One region of the Paenibacillus litoralis genome, then DNA from elsewhere that is predicted to be linked to it. Evidence: riboswitches for the same ligand, from Rfam matches in the RefSeq annotation. Region 1 holds a riboswitch; the other holds the start of a gene.

Region 1 (6,017 bases):
TCGATCGCCCGACCTGAAGAAAATGCCGGCTACCGTTTTTTTAAAGGGATCAAGAAGCTTGGCTTGCCGTTTATCGGCTACTATACGCTGCGCATAGCGCTGACGCTCGGTCCTCTTGCTTTGCTCCTTCCGAAGGTCAAAGGCATCGTGGCGCACGGCGGCAGCTATGAAGGGATTCTGAAGGAACTGCTGCCGTATGGAGTCGCCGCCTTTCTGTACGGCGCTTTGATTCATCTTTTGTTCGTCTTCCTCCAGCTTGGCCGGGCCGAGGAGCGCCCGATGGGAGCGTCGCTCGGCACCCTGTTCCGCTCCTTTCTCCTAATGATCGGCGTAGCCCTTGTATTGTTTCTCATCACTTTGCTCATCTCCAGCATCGTCGTCTTCGCATCGCTCATGTGGGCCGGACTATGGGCGCTCATCCTGTACCAGGTTTATAGGTTCGTACAGACGCTGTTCGATCTGTGGGGAATCACCTCCCAGCATCGGCTGTACGTGGAGAAAAGCGACTATTGAACGATCCCCGTGACCGCAAGCGCAAAGAATGAATAAAACCTCCAAACCGCCGAGAATGAATGCGGGCTTGGAGGTTTTTTCAGCATGCAGCCGGGTTTATTTACGGTATAGAAAATAGTTGACCTCAAGCGGCACTTCGATCGACACGAACCGCAGCGACGCGCTTCCGCTTGCCTCAAAGCGGAATGAAGATTCCGCATTCGCAGCGGTCAAGACCGCGAAGTCTGCGTATTGCAAAGGCTCGGCCCGCAGCCCCGACTGCTCCTGTACGCCGCCTTCGCCCTCGACGACGAGCAGTGCGACGGCCCGGCCCTTAGGCACCTCGTACCTGTGCATGCTCCCCGGATCCAGCGTCACATCGAGCATGATCGGCGCCGTAATCAGCGAGACCGGGGCGCCTTCGCCGATGATCGTTTTCACCTTAACGCCATCCTCATTACGCGCCGGAAACTGCTCGTGCTCGAATTGACGGTAGGTCGGCTCCAGCTTATTCGCCTCAACGAGATTCGGCTCGAACCAAATCTGGAACAGCTCCGCATCCTTCTCCAGCTTCTCGGCGTGATGCACGCCGCTGCCCGCCTGCATCACTTGCGCGCCTCCGGCGGAAACCTGCTGCGAGTTCCCGAGGGAATCGCTGTGCACCCCCGTACCTTTGAGCACGTACGAAACGATTTCGAACCCCGAATGCGGATGGGGAGGGATTTCGAACGTTTCGTTCGCCTTAGCCCACGCCCAGTAAAACAGCGGTCCTACGCGCTTTACGGCCCCCTCTTCGCGAGGGAACGCGATCGGCTTGCGCTCGCTGATTTCTCCGTTTTGGCCGAACTGCCCTCTCCCCTGCTGCTCCGTTCCGTAAATCGTTACTCCCATTTTAAATTCCTCCTTTGATTAGGTTGTCCAATACGTCCGCTTATCCCGCAGGAAAGCCTCGTTTATGTTGCCAGTCAAAAAATCTCAAAATTAAGATAATGACGTTGCGGCGGGCACCAGTAAGCTACTTGTAAGTCTCCTGTGCCGCTTTGCCCAGCTTCTTGAGCAGCCGCACCGCTTGCTTCTTCTCTTCCGGGTTTAGCCCGCTTACCGCTTGCCGGATCGCCTCCGTATGCGACGGAAACAGCTCTTGTATGAGCTTACGGCCATTGTCCGTCAGCTCCGCATAAATGACGCGACGGTCATTCGGATAAGGAACCCGATTCAACAGCTTCTTTCTCACGAGCTTATCGACCACATACGTGATGTTTCCGCTCGAAATTAATATTTTCTCTCCGATCTGCTGAAGCGGCTGCGGTCCTTTATGATAAACCAGTTCAAGCACGCCGAATTCCGTCGGATTAAGACCGTGCCTGCGAATATGACGGGTTGAATGGGCTTCCGCCCAAATGTGCGCCCGGGACAGCACTATATACAGCTCGAGCGATTCGTCCTTCCCCTCGTCGACATGTGCCATTGCTTCTTCCCTCCGATCGACCAGCGCGATTGAATTATCTTAACATTAAGATAATCGAACGCTGCTATTTTGTCAAACGCTGCCGAGTATTCGGCTTTATCCGGCCGTTCGACAAAATTCTCGGTTATTTTTAAAAAAGATGATGTTTTTTTAAAGAAAACTTAAGAAACCGGCAGGATTTTCATCCCGGATAGCGAATTCATAACGTCGGCAAGAAAAAAAAGGAAAGATGCCGAATTCCCTGATCGGGAAACGGGGGAACCAATACTGGGTGAATTGATCTCGAAAGCAAGGGATCATAGGGTACCTTCAACCGAACCCTCAGCTAACCTCGTAGGCAACGGAAGGAGTTTCGTTTTGAAGAAAGCTGTCGTATTTGTCGTTAGTATCGTCATGTTTCTGAGCTTCATGGCAAGCAGCGTCTCTGCGGAAACCCCGCTGAACGAAGCAGTGGACGAATTGATTGGAACCCCTTACAAATATGCGGGGATGTCGGAAAAGGGCTTTGACTGCTCCGGCTTTACCAGCTATTTGTTCGCCAAGTTCAACATCGATCTGCCTCACAGCTCGAAGTCCCAAAACACGGAGGGCTTCTGGGTCGACAAGAAGGATCTCCGCGCAGGAGATCTGGTGTTCTTTAACACCGACGGCAAAGGGATTTCCCATGTCGGCGTCTACCTCGGGGATGGCATTTTCGCTCATTCCGCAACCGGAGACGGCGTCATCAAAACGAAATTGTCCGATTCGTATTACGCGAAGCGGTACGTTTCGGCCCGCCGCGTGATGTGGGACGATCTTTACAATCAGTTGACCACGGACGCGAAATAAGTAAAAGCAAGCGAAAGTATAAGTATTGCCTTATCCGAGTACATACTTATATGTCGCGAAAAAGACCTTCCGGACTCATGTCCGGGAGGTCTTTTTCCGTCCCCTATTTGGATCTTAGCCAGTTATACCGCTTGAATAACCGGCCAGTGCAGCTCGACGCCCTCGGCGGCGAGCAGCCGCTGGAAGTCGGCAAGCAAAGTCGCATCGTTGCGCACCTGGCGGGGCTCTACTTGATTAAGCATGCAGAACACGGCCAGATAGCCGGCTGCTTCCCCGATGTTCCATTCCACCGGATGAAGCCGGTAGCATCCGTTCGTCAGATGGGTCGTCCCGATATTTTTGCAAGCCGGCAGCAGGTTGTTCATCCGTACCGGGATTAAGCTGCCGAGCGGAATTTGGAACGGGTAGGTCGAGCTGTCGATATACGACTGCATGCCGGTGCTCGGATGCAAGTCCATCCGATAGCAGCCGATGCCGATCGTATCCGCGAACGGCATCGCGCCTTGGTCGCCGCGGCAAGGCGCCGTAATATGCTGCTCCAGCACCGTGAACTCGGCACGGATCCGGCGAGATTCGCGGATGTATGCCGCCTTTGCCAGCCCGTCCTCCGTGCCGACTACGTCTTTGCGCAGCCTTAAGCCCGGGTAACCGAGCTTGCCGTCCGGCCGGGGCGCTTCCGTCTGCATCCAATAGAAGAACGAAAGGCTTAGCTGTCTCGCCCCTTCCAGGTGACGCTGCCGCTCCTCTTCACTGACGTCGATGACCGGGCCGAGCCAGTAATCGTGCATAATCCAGTTAACTAGCGTAATATCGCTGGCATAAGTGCCCGGAGCGAAGTTCGATTTGTCGATAATGCGCCGGTACCGCCACAGATCAGGAACGCCTTGCTGCGGCATAATCGAGTAGAGCGTCGGCTCCAGCGTAATATAGTGCGGAACAAGCATGCCCAACTGCTTGCCCGGCCAAAAATCGGCCTGGTAATCGCGCCAGAACGCATAGTCCCGCGGCTTTTCGATCGTGTGGTCTTCACCTTCGATATAATCCATGGCAAAACAGTGCGTAATCGCCTGCATATCGGTAGGATCGGCATCTCCCGTCAACGCGTGCGGCTCGCCGGTTTCCCGCTGCGATTCGGAACCCGTTACATATTCCGTGCCCGTCATCGGGAGCAAGTCGCCGCATTCGGTCGCGTCCAAAAAATAAGGCGCCGTCAGTACCGTCTCGCCGCCGGTATCGGTATGGCGAACCGTAACGGAACGGACGCGATCGCCGTCGGTCTCCGCAGCAACCGGTACGCAGTTGAGCAGCACGACAAGCTTGCCGCTATGCACATAGGGCGCCAGCATATCCTGCAGTACGGCTAAGGCGGTACGCGGCTCGTGGCATAAGCGGCTGACGTTCCCGTTGCCGGGATTCAGGTTCCGGTTGGCGCGCGCTTCCGGCGTAAGCGGCATTGTGCGCCTGTAGAAATCGCGCACGCCGTCGCGGAATTGCCGGTAAGTACGCGTACAGCCGAATTGCTCGATCCATCTGTGCTCGTCGGGCGGCACCGCTTGACTGGTCAGCTGCCCGCCGATCCAATCGGTTTCTTCGGTCATCACGACCGTCTTGCCCAATCTCGCTGCAGCTAACGCTGCGGCGCAACCGCCCGTTCCCCCTCCGATAATCACCACATCGCTCTTCCGTTCCCGCTTCATCCGTCTCCATCCCTTCAACCTTCATTTGTTCCGTCAAGTTACGTTTTTGTTTCAAATCTCAGAAAGTATAAACTCCGCTGATTGTTCGATTTCTCGGTAAACGTCTGGCACCAAAGTAGACCGAAGGGCGCTTATCCTTGGTAAATAAACGAACGATACTTCTTGATAAGATTCGACAACCCCTACATTGACATCCAATTTACCATCATTTTATAATGAGTTAATCAATGCTTCTAGTTTAGTTTTAGTTACGTTTTTATTAACTTTTACTTTACTTACGTTTATGAAAAATCCATACCGTAAATAAGGAGACCGGCCATGCCGCGAAAAAAAACGATTAAGCTGGATGATTTGGCGGAGGAGCTCGGGCTGACGGCGCATACCGTCTCCAAAGCGCTGAGAGGGCTGCCCGGAATGTCCGAGGAGACGCGCCGGGTCGTGCGCGAGCATGCGGCCAAACGCGGGTACTATACCAAAGAACAGAAACAAGCCGCCTCGCTTGAGGGGGTGCCGTTATATGCCGGAAAGCCTTACCGCTTTCTGTTTATCGTACCGACGGAGCAGCTCAAGCAATCGTATATTCACCACCTGCTGCTGCAGGGACTGCAGGAAAGGCTGGCCGAAGTCGGCCACACCGCGACCATGCTGTTTCTGCCGGACAGCGTGCAGACCGACCAGCAATTCGCCGCTTGGATGGAGCAGCACGACCTTTCTTATGCGGACGGCATCTTCATGACGCCGAACACGCCGCTTCTTGCCGAGAAAAAGCTGCTTGAGCTGCCCATGCCGCGTATCCTGCTCAACTTCCCGCCGCCCGGCGCCCCGATCGACAGCATCGTTTGGGACGTATACGATACGACGGTGCTGGCTGTGAATCATTTGCTGGCGAACGGCCACAAACGCATCATGTACATCGGGAACGTCACGCAAACCCGCGGCTACAGGCTCCGCTGGCAAGCGTTCGTCGAAGCGATGGGGCAAGCGGGACTCGGCGTCAACCCGGACGATCATCTGCTGCTCGGAAACGTCCATGCCGAAGAGCTCACGGCCCTGTTTCTCGACAAGCGCCAACGCATGCTGCCGACAGCCCTGATCTGCGCCAGCGATCTCGACTTGTCTTGGCTGTATTACGCCTACGGCACGTTACAACAGCGCATTCCGGCGGACTGCTCGCTCGTCAGTTTGGCCGTTTCGCCGCTGCCGTCCGACGTCACGCGCCCGGCCTTCTTGATCAAAGAATGCGGCCATCGCGCTGCAGACAGAATGCTATGGCGGATCGCCAACCCGCATGCTCCCTATGAGCAGGTCAGGCTGATCAGCCGGCTGCTCGAAGGCTCGACGGTCGCTCCGCTCAAGCAGCCCGGCGTCGATTCCTAGCCCGGAAGCAGCCGAGCCGAAGTTCCGCATACACGCATTTTTTTACAAACCGACAATCATACCGTTAAAGGAGCCTACACCATGACCCAGATCGTATACCTGCCTCTTGACGAAAGACCTTGCAACTTGCAGTATCCGCAGCACTTGGCCGATAT
Region 2 (6,017 bases), 2.7 Mb from region 1:
CGCCCTTCAGCGTTTTCATCCGTTCGAGCAAATCATGCTCCCGATCCGTCGCCTGCACGTTGAATACGCTTTGCTCGTTCTCGGCAAATCGCGTTTGGGCGACCTCATAAGCTTCTTCGCCTGCAAGCACCTTAACCGCATGCGCGGCATCGGGTGCGGTTTTGCGGACCGTTAGCGTGACGGCAGGCGCATAGACGCGGCTGAAGGGCGTGCCCAGCAGCTCGATACGCTCGATACTGGTCCTCTCCAGCAGCAGTCGGCGTATAGGCCGGTGCAGATGGACATGCAGCACCGCCTCCGGCAGCAGGAACGCGAGCAAGCCGCCTTCTCCCAACATGTTGACGCCGCTTTCCATAAAAAGCGCAAAGGACTCCACCGACGATCCCGCCGAAAAATAAGCTTTGCGCAAGGCGGCGATTTCCTCATGATTAAATTTGTAGCCCCAGGGCGGGTTGCCGATCACAAGATCGAACTTCTCCGAAGCCGTTTCCGCGGACGCCAGCGAGTTCTGCTGCACGATACGAAAATCCAGCGAAGACTCGTCCTCCGTACGCCCCGCAAGAAGCGACATATTCACCTTGGCCAGGCTGACGGCAACCGGGTCGATGTCATAGCCCGTCATGCATCGCGTCCGCAAAATCCGTTCTGCGTCTTCTACAGCCGTACCGGCTTGAAGCAGCTTCGCTTTAAGCGATAAATACGTATGAATCAAAAAATTTCCCGACCCGCAGCACGGATCGATTACGGCAGGCAGCGGATGGTCCGCCAGCAGCTTCAGGCTCGATTCTACCAGCGCTTCAACGAGCTTGGACGGGGTATAGTAGCTGCCCTGCGGCTTCCGGGTCCGCAGATTGGAGAGCGACATGTACAAGAGTCCGAGCAAGTCCTCCCCCTCCATATACCGCACGGGGGTTTTAAGCAGCCTGCGCATGACGGACTGCTCCACCGGGCTCGGTCCGTCCTTCCGGAAATCGAACAAAGCGGAAATCGGATTGCCGTAAGCGCCAAGCGTTATTTTACCGGCGTGTACCGCCGCCAAGATGCCGCCGGCACGCAAATCCGTCTCTTTTGCGGCGATATGCCCTCTATCGGCGAGAAGCCGCAAGGCGATCTCCGCCAAAACCGCTTCGGAGCGCACGGCTGCGTTTTCCTCGCCGACCAGTTGAACGACCGTCCTGGCCAGCTCCACTAGGCCCATGGATTTCACATACTCCGCCGGAATCAGATTGCCTTCCGCCGCGGCTTTGTTTCTTCTCTGCTTTAGCCGCTGGGAGTTCGCAGCGAACAGCTCCGTTCGGAGCTCCGCTACGATTCTCCTGTCGAAGAGAGGCGATCTCCCTTCTTTATAGGCGGCGAGTTTTCCCGCCTTCAGCCAATTTCTAACGGTCGCTCCCGACACGCCGAGCAGTTGCGCAGCTTCTTCGACCCGTATATATTGTTGATTATCCAACGCGAGGCCCCCCTCTGTCTGTCCATACGATGCTTATGCTCGCGGGACTTTGCCATCTATAGGCTTCGTCAGCGGCGCCGCTTTTCCTTCCGTCGTAAGGCTTCTTTCCTATATTATCCCGTTCAGCAGGCGAATAACGCCGGTTCTAGAAAATGCTCCCTTGGATTTAGTAGAAACACTGGAACATCCAGACAGGTTACGACTTGCAAGCAAAAATATTGGTGCGTATACAAGCCTAAACGTAATTCGGACACGATTGGGATTGTACCACAAGCGTGCCGGCGAAAAAACCTCCGAAACCGCCGCAGTCAGAAGCGGCGGTTTCGGAGGCGCGATTGACCGGCGGCGAGGCAAGGGGTTGGCCGAGGTCCCGATCGAACGCAACCGGCTCTCCTTTTCAACTCCATTCGAAAAACCGCCCCATCGAAAGCGGATTCATCCTTAAACACTTACGAACCGTAAACGGTTCTGGATGACAGCAAAAAAAGCAAGCCGGAACCGGTATGTAAACCGGTGCAGCTTGCTATTTTCGGCCGTTCACGTCATGAAAATGTGCGATCGGGTAAAACTAATCTTTGTAACGGTCTTATTTCAGAACGTATACCTTCACGTTTTGCATGCCGAACGATTGAACATTGCCCATCGAATTCGGGATGAAAATATCGATGCGGTTTCCTTTAATCGCGCCGCCCTGATCGGATGCGGTTGCGATCATGCCTGTCGGCAGTCCGTTAAACGTATAGCCGGTCACATACAACTTGCTTCCCATCGGGATCACGTTCGGATCGACGGCAATGGTGCCGACCTTGAGCGGATTGCCGAAGTAATCGACTGCGCCCCAGCCGCCGTTCTCTTCCGCCGCATCGGAATAAGCCGTTGCGACGACGGGAATCATTTTGCTGTACGAAACGGTTTTGCCGTTTGCCGTGTTTACCGTGTTCGCTGCTGCGACGGGCTTCGCTTTTACAGGCGTCGCTTTCGCCTCAGCCTTTACAGGGGCTGCCGCAACCTTTTTGGCTGCCGGAGTCGGCGCCGGGGTCGCCGCTGCCGTTGTCGGCGCGGGCTCGGCTTGCGCCGGTTCAGCTGCCGGAGCCGCTTGTACCGCAACCGCAGGGGCTTGATCGGATTCAGCCTTATAAGCGAATACGGTCTTTTCAAGCATCGGAGGAAGGTTGAAAGTCAATCCTTTATATACGTTCATCGGATCGATCGTTTTGTTTGCTGCGAGCAAATCCATCAGGGGAATGTGAAGCTTTTGCGAAACGGACCAAAACGTATCGTTTTCTTGCACCGCATACGTGTCCTCCGCAACTTCCATAGCATGCGCAGGCAAAGCAAAGGCGGCGATGGACAGGCTAATGGCAAGGCCTGCCAGCGTCTTTTTTACAGGATTGAAAGTCATAGCAGTCTCCTTTGATATCTATTGCCTACGAGGTTAGTTGTCGGGTTCGGACCAAAGGTTAGTCCCTACTCGCTGATGCGAGATTCACCCCAAACGAACGATAAACGTACCGGTTTTAAAATAATGATTGACCGCCGGACATTTTACGTTCATAATATATCGTCCCCCGCACTTCCGGAGCGGAAGTTTCGGCTCCTGTAAGACTAACATAGACCCTTCGATACGAAAACCCACATTTTCTTACAGTTTTACAAGATTCCCTGAAAAACCGGCCTTATGACGAAGGCATTCCTTACCGCCAAATCCCTAGTTATTCCTATAAGAGCGCCATGCTATGAACGCTTGAATTCTCCCTCATGCGCCATATTTCTGCCATAATCGCGCAGCATCGCAAAAAACGACAACCCCGATTCCAGCGAATCCGCTTTGCCTCCAATTACCAACATGTACCACGTATTTTTGCGTCGCATTTTCGGCAAAAGCGCTCGGTTGATCGAGATTTTGGAATACCCGGTGAATCCGAAGCCAATCCAGCGACACGCACTCGAAAAAGACGAGCGGCTGACGGCTGATCGCTTTCCGCCGTTACATGCTCGGCGCAGACGAACGGATGGCCTCATATGCGTACAGAGGTTCCCCGTTCGCAAAAAAAAGCCGGCCTTGACGCCCAAACGCTCGTCAGACCGACTGTTTCCGATACCGGTTATCGTTACCCGCGATTCGGAAGAGAAGCGACCAGTTCCTGCGCCGCTTGGCGAATTCTACCGGCAATTTCTTCATCCACTTGAAACAGTCCGCCTTCAAGCCGCTGCACATGGGAATCTTGAACGTATACCCCTTGCAGCTGATGGCGGGCGCCGAGCGCGGACAGTACAGGCTTGAGCGCGTAATCGATCACGAGCAGATGGGCAACCGTGCCCCCGATTGCGACCGGTAGCGTCACTTTGCCTTCCAGCCCTTTCTGCGGGATCAGATCGAGGAACGCCTTCAGCACGCCCGTATAGGATGCTTTGTATACCGGCGTCGCCACGACGACCGCATCCGCCTGCTCAATAAGCCGATTTGCAGCCGCAATGGCCGGACTATCGAATTTCGTGTAGACCAAATCCTCCGGCGGCAGCTCGACTACCGAAATGCGCGAATGCTGTGCGCCTTCTTCCGTCAGCTGCCGCTCCAGCACCTGAAGTACGCCGTTCAGCCTCGAATTTGCTGCAGGACTACCCGAAATCAATACGATGTTCGCCATTTCGTTATTCTCTCCTTATATGCCGCCGCCCGTATTACCGGGATACGGCTTGTGTAGTGTAGCGGTTTTCCGGAATCGGAACACCCAGATTGCCGCGAAGCGTATCCGACTCGTGGGCGACCTGACGAACTACCGTAACCGGCTCGAAACGGTTCAGAAAATGCGGGATCGATTTTTTCCGTAATGTAGAGACCGTCCGCTATGAATACAAAATCAAACTTACCATCTTCCGTCTTTCGTGTCCACGATTTGTAAAGCTCGAAATTGACGCTTGCGTCCGTGACCGCTATCGGATGCCGCCGGCCGCTTATACTGCCGCTAACCCCGTGCAAAATCGCGCCCAATTTCAATTGTTTCTTGTCCGCCATATAAACGCCTCCCCGCAGCCACGCCGCCTTCCCCCTTAGGAATTAGGCATGCCTATCCCGTTTGCATCGCCTGCACATCCTTTGGCGGCACTTCGTTCCATACCTTGCTAGGAATCTCGCGCCGCAGCACGGGCGCAACTTCGGCTGCGAACTGCTCGGCCTGCTCCGCTTCGGGGCGCGGGGCGTTGTCAGACACTAAAAAAAGCTGACGCCGGCAATACCGACATCAGCTTCCTGCCATGATTCAGTTGTTTTTCTCGAACACTTTATTCGCTTCCTTGCGGAACTCGGCAACGACTTCATCGATCGTCGCTTTGCCGAACTGCTGCTTCTGCACGGTTTGCTCGAACAGCTTGCCTACCTCCCCGGCACCCTTCGGACCGCCGTCGTACCAGCCCGGATCGTTCTTGCCGATATGCTCGAGCACGTCCTGCATCTTATTTTCGAGAGGCGTAAATTTCGGCTTCAGGTACTCCACCATTTTTTTGTTGTCGGGAAGCCCTCTTTCCGTTCCGAGAATGTCGGCCGCTTCCGCCGAGTTGATCATGAAGTCCATGAACATCGCCGCTTCCTTCGGATGCTTCGTCTTGGCGTTCATGCTGAAGAAAATACCCGGCAGCAGCACGCTGGCCGTCTTCTTGGACACGTCGGCGCGAGGCATCGTCGTCATCTCCAGCTTGTCCTTCAGTACGCCGTCCATCGACGGGAAGTACGGTACGAACAAGGGTCCTTCCATCGCGACGGTCCCTTTAAGGATCGGCTCCTTGTTAGGGTCATACGTAGCCAGCTGATAGGACGAAGTTTCGCTTGCCGGAGGAACGATCCCTTCCTTTCTCGCCTTGTCCCACATCTCCAGCCAGGCTTTAAAGTTTTCGTCCTTATAGCCTAACTTGTTGTCTTTGAACAGCACATCGCCTTTGGAGAACAAGTAATACATGAATGCTTCGAACAGGCCGGACATGTCGTTGGCGCCGTACTTGTCCTTGCCGAGCTTGCCCTTCATTTCACGGGCTTTGTCGAAAAATTCGTCGTAGGTCATGTCCATTTTCGGCGGTTCCACGCCCGCCTGTTTGTACATTTCTTTATTGTAAAACATGACGGAACCGCTCTTGCTAAGCGGTAGGCCCACCAGTTTTCCGTTGACCGTCGCCTGATTGGCCAGCAGGTTTTGATCGAGCCCGTCCACCTTAATGTCTTTGCCTGCCAAGTTCTTCAGATCCATCAGCACGCCGCGATCCGCGTACTCCTTCAAATAGATGATGCTTATGCTGATCAAATCCGGAGCGTTGCTCCCGGCCACCTGGGTGGCTAGCTTATCGTGATACGTGCCGAAGGCGGAATATTCCGGCTTGATTTTTATATTCGGATGCAATTGCTGGAACTTCTCGATCATTTTGATCGTCAGATCATGCCGCTGCTGGCTGCCCCACCATGAGAACCGAAGCTCGACGTTTTCCTTTTCGCTGCCCCCTTTTGAATCCGTAGAAGCCGCCGTACCGTCCGTCTTCGTACCGCCGCAGCCTGCAACGACGCCGGCCGACACGACAAGCG

What was found. Region 1 has a riboswitch for cyclic di-AMP ahead of ACKGJP_RS35905 (C40 family peptidase). Riboswitches for the same ligand answer to the same signal wherever they lie in the genome.
Region 2: linked by a shared signal. The riboswitch ahead of ACKGJP_RS24565 (3D domain-containing protein) and the one ahead of ACKGJP_RS35905 (C40 family peptidase) in region 1 are both predicted to bind cyclic di-AMP.

The regions. Positions count from the first base shown of each region.
Region 1 covers NZ_CP176395.1:8,504,001-8,510,017, forward strand. The annotation lists gene ACKGJP_RS35890 (hypothetical protein) at 1-513, shown strand, start outside; gene ACKGJP_RS35895 (pirin family protein) at 610-1,383, opposite strand; gene ACKGJP_RS35900 (MarR family winged helix-turn-helix transcriptional regulator) at 1,508-1,960, opposite strand; cyclic di-AMP (ydaO/yuaA leader) riboswitch at 2,181-2,315, shown strand; gene ACKGJP_RS35905 (C40 family peptidase) at 2,318-2,788, shown strand; gene ACKGJP_RS35910 (FAD-dependent oxidoreductase) at 2,911-4,485, opposite strand; gene ACKGJP_RS35915 (LacI family DNA-binding transcriptional regulator) at 4,804-5,862, shown strand; gene ACKGJP_RS35920 (DUF4127 family protein) at 5,944-6,017, shown strand, end outside.
Region 2 covers NZ_CP176395.1:5,776,472-5,782,488, forward strand. The annotation lists gene ACKGJP_RS24560 (TaqI-like C-terminal specificity domain-containing protein) at 1-1,450, opposite strand, end outside; gene ACKGJP_RS24565 (3D domain-containing protein) at 2,037-2,852, opposite strand; cyclic di-AMP (ydaO/yuaA leader) riboswitch at 2,860-3,056, opposite strand; partial or broken gene ACKGJP_RS24570 (LysR family transcriptional regulator) at 3,327-3,425, opposite strand; gene ssuE (NADPH-dependent FMN reductase) at 3,562-4,098, opposite strand; partial or broken gene ACKGJP_RS24580 (LLM class flavin-dependent oxidoreductase) at 4,214-4,466, opposite strand; gene ACKGJP_RS24585 (hypothetical protein) at 4,519-4,662, opposite strand; gene ACKGJP_RS24590 (ABC transporter substrate-binding protein) at 4,711-6,017, opposite strand, start outside.